2 regions of the Cupriavidus sp. FW306-1B-F12B genome follow, and region 1 is predicted to be linked to the other one. Evidence: predicted binding sites of a transcription regulator. Region 1 holds the regulator's gene; the other holds the start of a gene.
The links. The regulator HrcA, encoded in region 1, represses chaperone genes, less so after heat shock. The targets are predictions, from matches to a motif close to TTAGCACTCNNNNNNNNNGAGTGCTAA.

Region 1 (5,348 bases):
CGACCTGCCATTCCAGCCGTTCGCGTTCAAGCTGCATCTCGCGCGACTGGTGCTCGACCGCCTCGCGCTGGCGCACGCAGGCACGCCAGGCGCGCCAGGCCTCGGCCACCGCGCCGGCCTGCTGGGTGAGGCCGGCGTGGGCGTCGAACAGCAGCCGCTGCGCATCGGGGCGCAGCAGCAGCTGGTGCGCGTGCTGGCCGTGGATGTCGACCAGCTGGTCGCCGACTTCGCGCAGCTGCGCCAGGGTGGCGGCGGCGCCGTTGATAAAGGCCTTGCTGCGGCCGCCGGCATCGACCGTGCGGCGCAGCAGCACGGTGTGCACGCCGTCTTCCGCTTCGCTGTTGAGCTCGCGCTCGGCCAGCCAGGCATCCAGTGCCGGGTGGGTCGAGAAGGTGGCGCTGACGCTGGCGCGCGGGGCGCCTTCGCGCACCACGCCGGCATCGGCGCGTTCGCCCAGCACCAGCGCCAGGGCATCGATCAGGATGGATTTGCCGGCGCCGGTCTCGCCGGTGAAGACGGTGAAGCCAGTGGTGAAGTCCAGGTCGAGCGTATCGACGATGACGAAATCGCGGATGGACAGGCTGCGCAGCATCGTGGCGTGGAAGGTAGTCGGTCCGATGGGTTCGGGCTCAGGCTTGGAGGGCGGCTTGATACTGGCTCAGAGGCGGTTGTCTTCGGACGGGTATTCGTGCCAGTGCAGCTTCTTGCGCAGCGTGGCGTAGTAGTTGTAGCCGACCGGGTGCAGCAGGTTGATGGTCTTTTCGGAGCGCCGCACCACGATGCGGTCGCCCGGCAGCAGCGAGGTCAGTGACTGCATGTCGAAGTTGACGCTGGCGTCGCGCGCGCTGGCCACCTCGATGGTGACCTCGGCGTCGTGCGGCAGCACGATCGGGCGGTTGGACAGCGCGTGCGGGGCAATCGGCACCAGCACCACGCCCGACAGCGTCGGGTGCAGGATCGGGCCGCCGGCGGACAGCGCGTAGGCGGTGGACCCGGTGGTGGTCGACACGATCAGGCCGTCCGAGCGCTGGTTGTACATGAAGTGGCCGTCCACCGACACCGCCAGCTCGACCATGCCGGAGATGCCCGAGCGGTTCACCACCACGTCGTTCAGGGCCAGCGCGGAGAAGATGTCCATGTCGTCGCGCACCACGCGCGATTCCAGCAGCAGGCGGGTCTCGGCCTCATACCGGCCGTCGAGCATGTCGGGCAGCACGGTGTGCGCGTCTTCCAGCGCGATGTCGGTCATGAAGCCCAGCCGCCCGTGGTTGACGCCGATCAGCGGCACGTCGTAGCCGGCCAGCTGGCGCGCGATGCCCAGCAGCGTGCCGTCGCCGCCCAGCACCACGGCCACGTCGGCCTGCCGGCCGATCTCCTCGGCGGACAGGGCAGGGTAGGCGGTCAGCCCGGTGGCGAGCGAGGTTTCGCGCTCGAACACCACGTCCTGCCCGTTGCGCAGGATATAAGAGGCGATCTCCTCCAGCGGCCCTTCGATGCCGGCAGTGGAGTACCGGCCCACCAGGGCGACGGTCTTGAACGAAGTGCGCACGGCGCTGGCTCTCGGGGGGGCGGACATGGCGGGATTAGACCATACCGCCATGACGGTTGTCAGCAGGCGCGGGCGGGCGGGCCAGGCCGTCCGCCAGAAGGTCCAAAACTTGCGTAAAATCGGGGCATCATGGATGAACGCTCCAAAACGCTGCTCAAGACCCTGATCGAGCGCTATATTGCCGAAGGGCAGCCGGTCGGTTCCCGCACCCTGTCGAAATACTCGGGGCTGGACCTGTCGCCTGCGACGATTCGCAATGTGATGTCCGATCTGGAGGAAATGGGCTTTATTGCCAGCCCGCACACCTCCGCGGGCCGTATCCCGACCCCGCGCGGCTACCGGCTGTTCGTCGATTCGATGCTGACGGCCAAGCCGCTGGAGCGCAACGCCGACCTGGCCGAGCTGACCGGCCAGATCCAGGACCAGCTCGGCGGCCAGCAGCTGGGGCCGCAGCGCATGATCACAGCGGCGGCGCGCACGCTGTCCAACCTGTCGCACTTTGCCGGCGTGGTGATGACGCCGCGCCGCGCGCAGGCGTTCCGGCAGATCGAATTCATGCGGCTGTCGGACAAGCGCATCCTGCTGATCATCGTCAGCCCCGAGGGCGACGTGCAGAACCGCATCATCCAGACCGAGCTGTCGTACACGCCGGCCCAGCTGATCGAGGCGGCCAACTTCTTCAACTCGCACTATGCCGGCATGAGCTTCGACGCGGTGCGCGGCCACCTGCGGGTGGAACTGCAGGACCTGCGCCGCGACATGTCGCAGCTGATGCAGGCCGCGGTCGAGGCCGGCAGCGTCGCCGAGGACGAGGACGACGACCACGTCTTTATCAGTGGCGAGCGCAAGCTGCTGGAAGTGGAAGACCTGGCCTCCAGCATGGACAAGCTGCGGCGCCTGTTCGACGTGTTCGAGCACAAGACCAGCCTGCTGCAGCTGCTGGACGTGTCCAGCCATGCGCAGGGCGTGCAGATCTTTATCGGCGGCGAAAGCCGGCTGGTGCCGATCGAAGAAATGGCGGTCATCACCGCCCCGTACGAGGTCGACGGCCAGATCGTCGGCACGCTCGGCGTGATCGGCCCTACGCGCATGGCGTATGAGCGCGTGATCCCCATTGTCGACATCACCGCGCGCCTGCTGTCCAGCGCCCTGAGCCAGAACTAGTGCAAAGACTGGCTGGTCTGACAAGCGGCGCCATTCCCGCCGGGCGCGGCAATCGCCGGTGCGCCGCACCGGCGCCGTCCCGGCACCGTGTCAACCCGGAAGCGACATGACGTTTTCTCCCGAACCGGCCTACCAGCACGGCCACGCGCCGCGCACGGCGATCCTGCTGGTCAACCTGGGCACCCCGGACGCTCCCACGCCCAAGGCGGTGGGGCGCTACCTGAAGGAATTCCTGTCCGACCCGCGCGTGGTCGAGATCCCGCGCGCGGCCTGGCTGCCGCTGCTGCATGGGGTGATCCTGCCGCTGCGTTCGCGCGCCTCGGCTCTGAAATACGAATCGATCTGGCTGCGCGAGGCCCATATGACGGGCTCGCCGCTGCTGGTCTACAGCGAGCGCCAGGCCCATGCGCTGCAGCGGCTGATGCACCAGCATGGCCATGAAGTGACGGTCGCGTGCGCAATGCGCTACGGCAACCCGTCGATCGCCTCGGTGCTGGAGGCGCTGCGCCGGCAGGGCTGCGAGCAGGTGCTGGTGCTGCCGATGTATCCGCAATACTCCGGCACCACCACGGCCACGGCCTTCGACGAGGTGTTCCGGGTGCTGGGCCAGTGGCGCAACCAGCCAGAGCTGCGGCTGGTCAAGCATTTCCATGACCACCCGGCCTATATCTCGGCGCTGCACCAGCAGGTCGCCGCCTACTGGGCGCGCCATGGCATGCCGGACTTTGCCCGCGGCGACAAGCTGATCCTGTCGTTCCACGGCGTGCCGCGGCGCACGCTGGAACTGGGCGACCCCTATCACTGCGAATGCCTGAAGACCGGCCGGCTGCTGGGCGAGGCGCTGGGCCTAGAGCCGGGCCAGTACCAGGTGACGTTCCAGTCTCGTTTCGGCAAAGCGGAATGGCTGCAGCCGTACACCGCGCCGACGCTGGCCGAGCTGGGCAAGGTCGGCGCGGGCCGGGTCGATGTCTTCTGCCCGGGCTTTCCGGCCGACTGCATCGAGACCCTGGAGGAGATCGCCGTGGAAGGGCAGACCGAGTTCAAGGTCGCGGGCGGCAAGGATTTCCATTTCATCCCGTGCCTGAATGACGCCGATCCGTGGGTCGCGGCCATGGCCGAGATCGCGCTGCAGCACCTGCAGGGCTGGCCGCTGGCCACGCCGCATCCGCATGAACTGGAAGCACGGCGCACGCGCGCCCAGACCCGGGGAGCGGCGGCATGAACGTCGACTTTGAGCCGGATGCGCGCCAGCGCATCGACAAATGGCTGTGGTGCGCGCGCTTCTTCAAGACGCGCTCGCTCGCGGCTGAAGCGGTGGAGCGCAGCAAGGTGACCGTCAACGGCCAGCCATGCAAGAACTCGCGCGAGGTGAAGCCCGGCGACACGGTGGTGCTGGAAGCGCACCAGCAGCGCTGGGAGCTGGTGGTGAAAGGCATTGCCGCGGCGCGCGGGCCGGCGCCGGTGGCGCAGACGCTGTACGAGGAAAGTGCCGAAAGCCAGTCGCGCCGGCTGGCCGATGCCGAGCGCCGGCGCCTGCAGCCGGAGCCGTCCGCGCAGATCCAGGGGCGCCCGACCAAGCGGGACCGGCGCCGCATCGACCACCTGAAGAGCTGAAATGACAACGCGGCGGTCACCGGGAAGCCCCCGGTGCCGCCGCGCGCTTGGATCAGGGCCAGGTGGCGCTTATTCCTGCGTGACTTCCTGGCTGACGATAGGGACGATGTAGTGCTTGAACACCGCCTTGCCGCTGCCATACTCCGTATCGCGCGGGGTGAATGCGCCGGAAACGCAGATAAAGACGGTCATGACCGCCAATGCGGCCACAAGGCAGAGTGTCACGACTGGCAGCTTATGCATGGCCAACCTTCCGGAAGAGGCACAAAGATGAACCATCTCCACAACCCCCGGCATTTTTGTCATTTTTATTACTAAGAATCTTAGTGATTGCGATGCAGCAAAGCAATAAGGTGTCGATTGCATATGCGTGGCCTTTGTAACCGTGTGTTTCCGCGTCACGCCAGCGCCACTCTTGAAAACCTGCGCCTTGCCACCACCTGCACGGAACACGCGCCGATTTACCACCCGCGGCCAGACCCACGGCGGGCCGCGACAATGCATTGATACGGATCGACATGGAAGAACAGAAGCAGACGCCAACCACCCAGACGCCTACGCCCGCTGGCGATGAGGCGGCCAACGCCAGCCAGGAGGCCGGCGCGCCGGAAACCGCTGCCGTCGACGACGTGGCGGCCCAGCTGGCCGCCCTGGAAGCCAAGGCGCGCGAGCATTACGACCTGTATATGCGCGCCGTTGCCGAGGGCGAGAACATCCGCCGCCGGGCGCAGGAAGATGTCGCCAAGGCGCACAAGTTCGCCATCGAAAACTTCGCCGACAACCTGCTGCCGGTGATGGACAGCCTGCAGGCCGCGCTGGCCGACGGCTCGGGCGATATCGCCAAGCTGCGCGAAGGCGTCGAGCTGACCGCGCGCCAGCTGGCCGCCGCCTTTGAGCGCGGCAAGATCGTTGAACTCAACCCGGTGGGCGAGAAATTCGACCCGCACCGCCATCAGGCCATCTCGATGGTGCCGGCGGACCAGGAACCCAATACCGTGGTGACCGTGCTCCAGCGCGGCTA
Region 2 (5,348 bases), on a different contig from region 1:
GACCAGCTGGATCAGGTAGGCCGAAATCCCACTCGTAAGATGACCGCATTTCACGTAGCGCGCGTTGGCGACAGGCGTGAAGGTCGAACTGTAGGATCCGTTGAGCGTATCGCTAAAGGTGACGTCAGTGTCGACGAGGGCCGCCGAGCTCTTCTGGTACCTGACCTTGTTGGCGTTCCCAGCGGTCAGCCCAGCGCTCGTAGCCCGTGTCAGGGCGTCTGCAGCGCCGTCGAGTTCCTGCGCCGCGGCCAGCGCACAGCTATCGACTGCCGACTGTAGCTCGGTCTTCGCAACAAACATGCCTCCCAGGTCGATGACCAGACCGGCCATGCCCAGCAACACGGCCAGGGTCAGGCCCACAATCGGGAGAATGACCCCTTTTTCCTTCCCTTTGCTATACCTGGACATATGTGTCGCCCTTGGATAAGAGACATAAGCACCCAGCTTGCGTGGATAACGGGAGAAGCCTCACAGGCCCGCTGTCATTGCCGAGGCCCACGGCTGCCACCCACACCCTTAGGCGTCCGGCTGGCTACGCCTGGAACATCCCGATACCTAGCTTCGTACATGCATTCTTGGTCATGCCAACGGCAATTGGTATCGGCCCAATGGCGGAATCAGTAGGTAGGGATACAGCCTGAAGAGGGTACGCTGGACAACTCGCCAGGATATTGAAGCCCCCGACCAGCGAGTCCGGCTTCCGGCCCACTGCCGATGCAAATCGGCATGCTTCACCTCTATGGTGCGATCAAGATCACTTACCGGGCTCAGAAACCCGCTTACCTTGGCTGCTCGGTTCTGCAAGCAAGGGGAAGGCCTGCCTGCTGCACAGACGTGCGTTTCAGTTTTGACTCATACCTCGGCCACGAATTGAGCGACAGGCAGAGGACGCTCTCCGTGAGTCCGGCACCAAAGCAAGCGCTCTCGCGAGCGGTTTCCTTGCTGGTTGTGGACTAGTCGATCCACGGCCATACCCGCACCAGCTTCGACTGGTGCTGCGTGGTCGAGATCTGACCTGGCCGCCCCAGCGAGAGCCTGCTGCCGCGCCCCAAAGAAAAACCCCCGCGGGCTCGCGCCCGCGGGGGTTTTCCAAGACAGCCTGCCCTTGAGGGCAGTCGGTCGGCGATGAATTACATCATGCCTTCCATGCCGCCCATGCCGCCCATGCCGCCCGGCATTGCCGGAGCCGACTCTTCCTTCGGCGATTCGGCAACTGCGCAGTCGGTGGTCAGCATCAGCGAAGCCACCGAAGCGGCGTTCTGCAGTGCGGTGCGGGTGACCTTGGTCGGGTCCAGCACGCCCATTTCCACCAGGTCGCCGTACTCGCCCGAAGCGGCGTTGTAGCCGTAGTTGCCCTTGCCTTCGATAACCTTGGCAACGACCACCGAAGCTTCTTCACCGGCGTTCAGCACGATCTGGCGCAGCGGCTCTTCCATGGCGCGCAGCACGATCTTGATACCGGCGTTCTGGTCGGCGTTTTCGCCGGTCAGTGCCGAGATCGCAGCGCGGGCACGCAGCAGGGCCACACCACCGCCGGGGACGATGCCTTCTTCCACCGCAGCGCGGGTGGCGTGCAGGGCGTCTTCCACGCGGGCCTTCTTTTCCTTCATTTCGACTTCGGTGGCAGCGCCAACCTTGATCACGGCAACACCGCCGGCCAGCTTGGCCACGCGCTCTTGCAGCTTCTCACGGTCGTAGTCCGAGGTCGCTTCTTCGATCTGGGCGCGGATTTGCTTGACGCGGCCTTCGATCGCAGCTGCGTCGCCGGCGCCGTCGATGATGATGGTGTTTTCCTTGCCGATCTCGATGCGCTTGGCCTGGCCCAGGTCGTTCAGGCCAGCCTTTTCCAGCGTCAGGCCGATTTCTTCAGCGATGACGGTGCCGCCGGTCAGGATGGCGATGTCTTCCAGCATGGCCTTGCGGCGGTCGCCGAAGCCCGGGGCCTTGACGGCGGCGGTCTTCAGGATGCCACGGATGTTGTTGACCACCAGGGTCGCCAGGGCTTCGCCCTCGACGTCTTCAGCGACGATCAGCAGCGGGCGGCCGGCCTTGGCCACTTGCTCCAGCACCGGCAGCAGGTCGCGGATGTTGCTGATCTTCTTGTCGAACAGCAGCACGAACGGGCTGTCCAGCTGGACAACCTGCTTTTCCGGGTTGTTGATGAAGTACGGCGACAGGTAGCCGCGGTCGAACTGCATGCCTTCCACGACTTCCAGCTCGTCGGCCAGCGACTTGCCGTCTTCAACCGTGATCACGCCTTCCTTGCCGACCTTGTCCATGGCTTCGGCGATGCGCTCACCGATGGAGGTGTCGCTGTTGGCCGAGATCGCGCCAACCTGGGCGATTTCCTTGCTGGTGGTGGTGGGCTTGCTGACCTTCTTCAGCTCTTCCACGGCGGCGGCAACAGCCTTGTCGATGCCGCGCTTCAGGTCCATCGGGTTCATGCCGGCGGCAACGAACTTCATGCCTTCGCGCACGATCGACTGGGCCAGCACGGTTGCGGTGGTGGTACCGTCACCGGCGTTGTCGCTGGTCTTGGAAGCCACTTCCTTGACCATCTGGGCGCCCATGTTCTGCAGCTTGTCCTTCAGCTCGATTTCCTTGGCCACGGACACGCCGTCCTTGGTCACGGTCGGGCCGCCGAAGCTGCGCTCCAGCACCACGTTGCGGCCCTTCGGGCCCAGGGTCACCTTGACTGCGTTGGCGAGGATGTTCACGCCTTCGACCATCTTGGCACGTGCGGCGTCGCCGAACACTACGTCTTTAGCTGCCATTCTTGAATCTCCTGAAATCTGTACGGGGTGGCGGTCAGTTGGTGAATTACTTGTTCACCACGGCCATGATGTCTTCTTCGCGCATGACCAGCAGTTCCTGGCCTTCCACCTTCACGGCCTGGCCGGCGTACTTGCCGAACAGCACGCGGTCACCGACCTTGACGTCGAGGGCGATGTTGTTGCCCTTGTCATCCTTCTTGCCAGGACCGATTGCCAGCACTTCGCCTTGATCGGGCTTCTCGGCAGCGTTGTCGGGAATCACGATACCGGACGCGGTCTTGGTTTCGTTGTCCAGACGCTTCACGATCACGCGGTCGTGCAAAGGACGCAGATTCATACGGACTCCTAGATACAAAGTGAGTTTTTGATCACAAATCGGCCGGCTACCGAGGCGACGGCCGTCAGAAATGTTCAGGTGTCGCAGGAGGCTGTTAGCACTCACCCCTGACGAGTGCTAATTATAGGGACGGGGTAGGGGCATTTCAAGACGCGGGGGTGATGCGGGTTTTCCCGAGGGGCTGTCGATGCCTTGCGCGGCATGGGCTCCCGGCCGGCAACGACCCGCCTGTAGGAATAATCCCGGCACCCATTCGGGCGTGTGCCTGACAGCGCAACGTGGTGCCGCTGCCTAGACTGGGCTTGTCGCCGCGCGCCCGTCTTGGCCGGATGTACGGCGTACGCCGCGCCGAGCGCTTCCGTTGCCGGCGCCTCAGACAGCGACTCTGGAGGTATTCCATGGATACGAAACAGCCCGCTCGCCTTACCCGAATCGCCAGCGTGATTGCCGCAGGCCTGGCTGGCCTCAGCTGCGCTGCTGCGATTGCCCAGATAAGCGCCACCCCCGCCACTCCGGCCACCCCGGCCACGCCGGCAACCCCTGCTGCCCAGGGCATGCCCGCGACCCCGGCGACCCCGGCGATGCCAGCAACCTCTGCCACGCCGGCAGGCAGCCAGGGCGTGCCGCCGGGCATGACCCAGGTCGAACCGCCGAAGGACCCGCTGGTGGAACGCCGCGAGGCACGCCAGAAGGCCGCCGCCGAGTACAAGGCCAAGAAGAAGGCAGCCAAGGGTGAGTACAAGGAAGAAGTCGGCGCTGCCAAGCAGGAGCGCAAGGTAGAGAACAAGGCAGCAGATGCAACGGCCAAGCAGGAAATGGCCGCACCAAAGCAATAGCGCCGGCCTTTGCACGACGGGTGGCCGGGATCAACCGGCCACCTTCTTTTTGCCGGACATACCCCTCCCGTTTGTCCTTCGGCAGCACCCGGACCCTGGCGGCTTGCAAGCGGCGGGATCGCGCCTAGACTCGATACGAGCAAGTCGCGCGCCTTTCTGCCCGGCTTGCCATCCGCGCCATGCCCGCTGCCCACCCACGCCACTGGTTCGCAGGCCTTCTCCTGTCCGGCCTGGTGGGCGCGCTCAGCCTGTGCAGCACGTTTGCCGTAGCGCAGCAGAAGCCGGCGCCGGCGTCCGCGCCTGTTGCTGCCCCCACGGCGAAAGCCGCAACCGGCAAGGCCGATTCTAGGCCGCGCGGCCTCAACCTGGCCAACAAGCCGCGCAAGGGCGACTTCGACGTGATGGTCAACAGTCGCGTCATCCGCGTGCTGGTGCCTTACAGCCGCACCCTCTACTTCAGCGACAAAGGCCACGAGCGCGGAATTACCGCAGAACTGGTGCGGGAATTCGAGCGCTACCTGAACAAGACCTACGCCAATCGACTTGGCAAGCGCCCGCTCACTGTCCTCATCATCCCCACCACGCGCGACCGGCTGCTGCCCGACCTGGCGGCGGGCCTGGGCGATATCGCCGCAGGCAACCTGACCGAGACCGAGGCACGGCTGAAGCTGGTCGACTTTGCCGCACCGCGTGACCGCAAGCCAGTGCGCGAGCTGATCGTGACCGGCCCGAAGTCGCCGGCGCTGAAAAGCCTGGACGACCTGGCGGGCAAGACCGTGCACGTGCGCCGCGCGAGCAGCTACTACGAAAGCCTGACTGCACTGAACAACCGCCTGCGCCAGTCCGGCAAGGCGCCAATGCAGCTGGTGCTGCTGCCCGACGCGCTTGAAGACGAAGACGTGCTCGAGATGGTGAATGCGGGCCTGCTGGAGATCGTCGTGGTCGACGACTGGAAGGCCGCAATGTGGGTGCAGATCCTGCCTGACATCAAGGTGCGCCAGGACCTGGCGGTGCGCGAAGGCGGCTATGTCGGCTGGGCCTTCCGTAAGGACAGCCCGCAGTTGCGGCAGGTGATCGACGACTTCTATGTCAACTACGTCAAGAAGCAGGGCGTGGCGGAATACCTGCTCAAGCAATCCATGCGCCGGATCAAGCAGATCAGGAACAATACCGAGGACGCCGAATACAAGCGCTTCCAGCAGACCGTTGCCTTCTTCGAAAAGTACGGCAAGGACTATGGCTTCGACCCGCTGATGCTGGCGGCACAGGGCTTCCAGGAGTCACAGCTCAACCAGCAGGCGCGCAGCCGCGTGGGCGCCGTCGGCATCATGCAGATCATGCCCGCCACCGGCAAGGAACTGAACGTAGGCAATATCCAGATGGTCGAGTCCAACATCCACG

Region 2: the regulator HrcA is predicted to act here: its motif matches at 3,206-3,232, upstream of groES (co-chaperone GroES).

The regions. Positions count from the first base shown of each region.
Region 1 is NZ_JBYSXC010000010.1:39,079-44,426, forward strand. Features, by position in the region: gene recN (DNA repair protein RecN) at 1-592, opposite strand, end outside; gene AC3WLE_RS17730 (NAD kinase) at 659-1,576, opposite strand; gene hrcA (heat-inducible transcriptional repressor HrcA) at 1,679-2,713, shown strand; gene hemH (ferrochelatase) at 2,820-3,935, shown strand; gene AC3WLE_RS17745 (RNA-binding S4 domain-containing protein) at 3,932-4,327, shown strand; gene AC3WLE_RS17750 (hypothetical protein) at 4,397-4,552, opposite strand; gene grpE (nucleotide exchange factor GrpE) at 4,846-5,348, shown strand, end outside.
Region 2 is NZ_JBYSXC010000006.1:14,383-19,730, reverse strand. Features, by position in the region: gene AC3WLE_RS12030 (pilus assembly protein TadG-related protein) at 1-408, opposite strand, end outside; gene groL (chaperonin GroEL) at 1,131-2,774, opposite strand; gene groES (co-chaperone GroES) at 2,821-3,111, opposite strand; gene AC3WLE_RS12015 (hypothetical protein) at 3,510-3,947, shown strand; gene AC3WLE_RS12010 (MltF family protein) at 4,127-5,348, shown strand, end outside.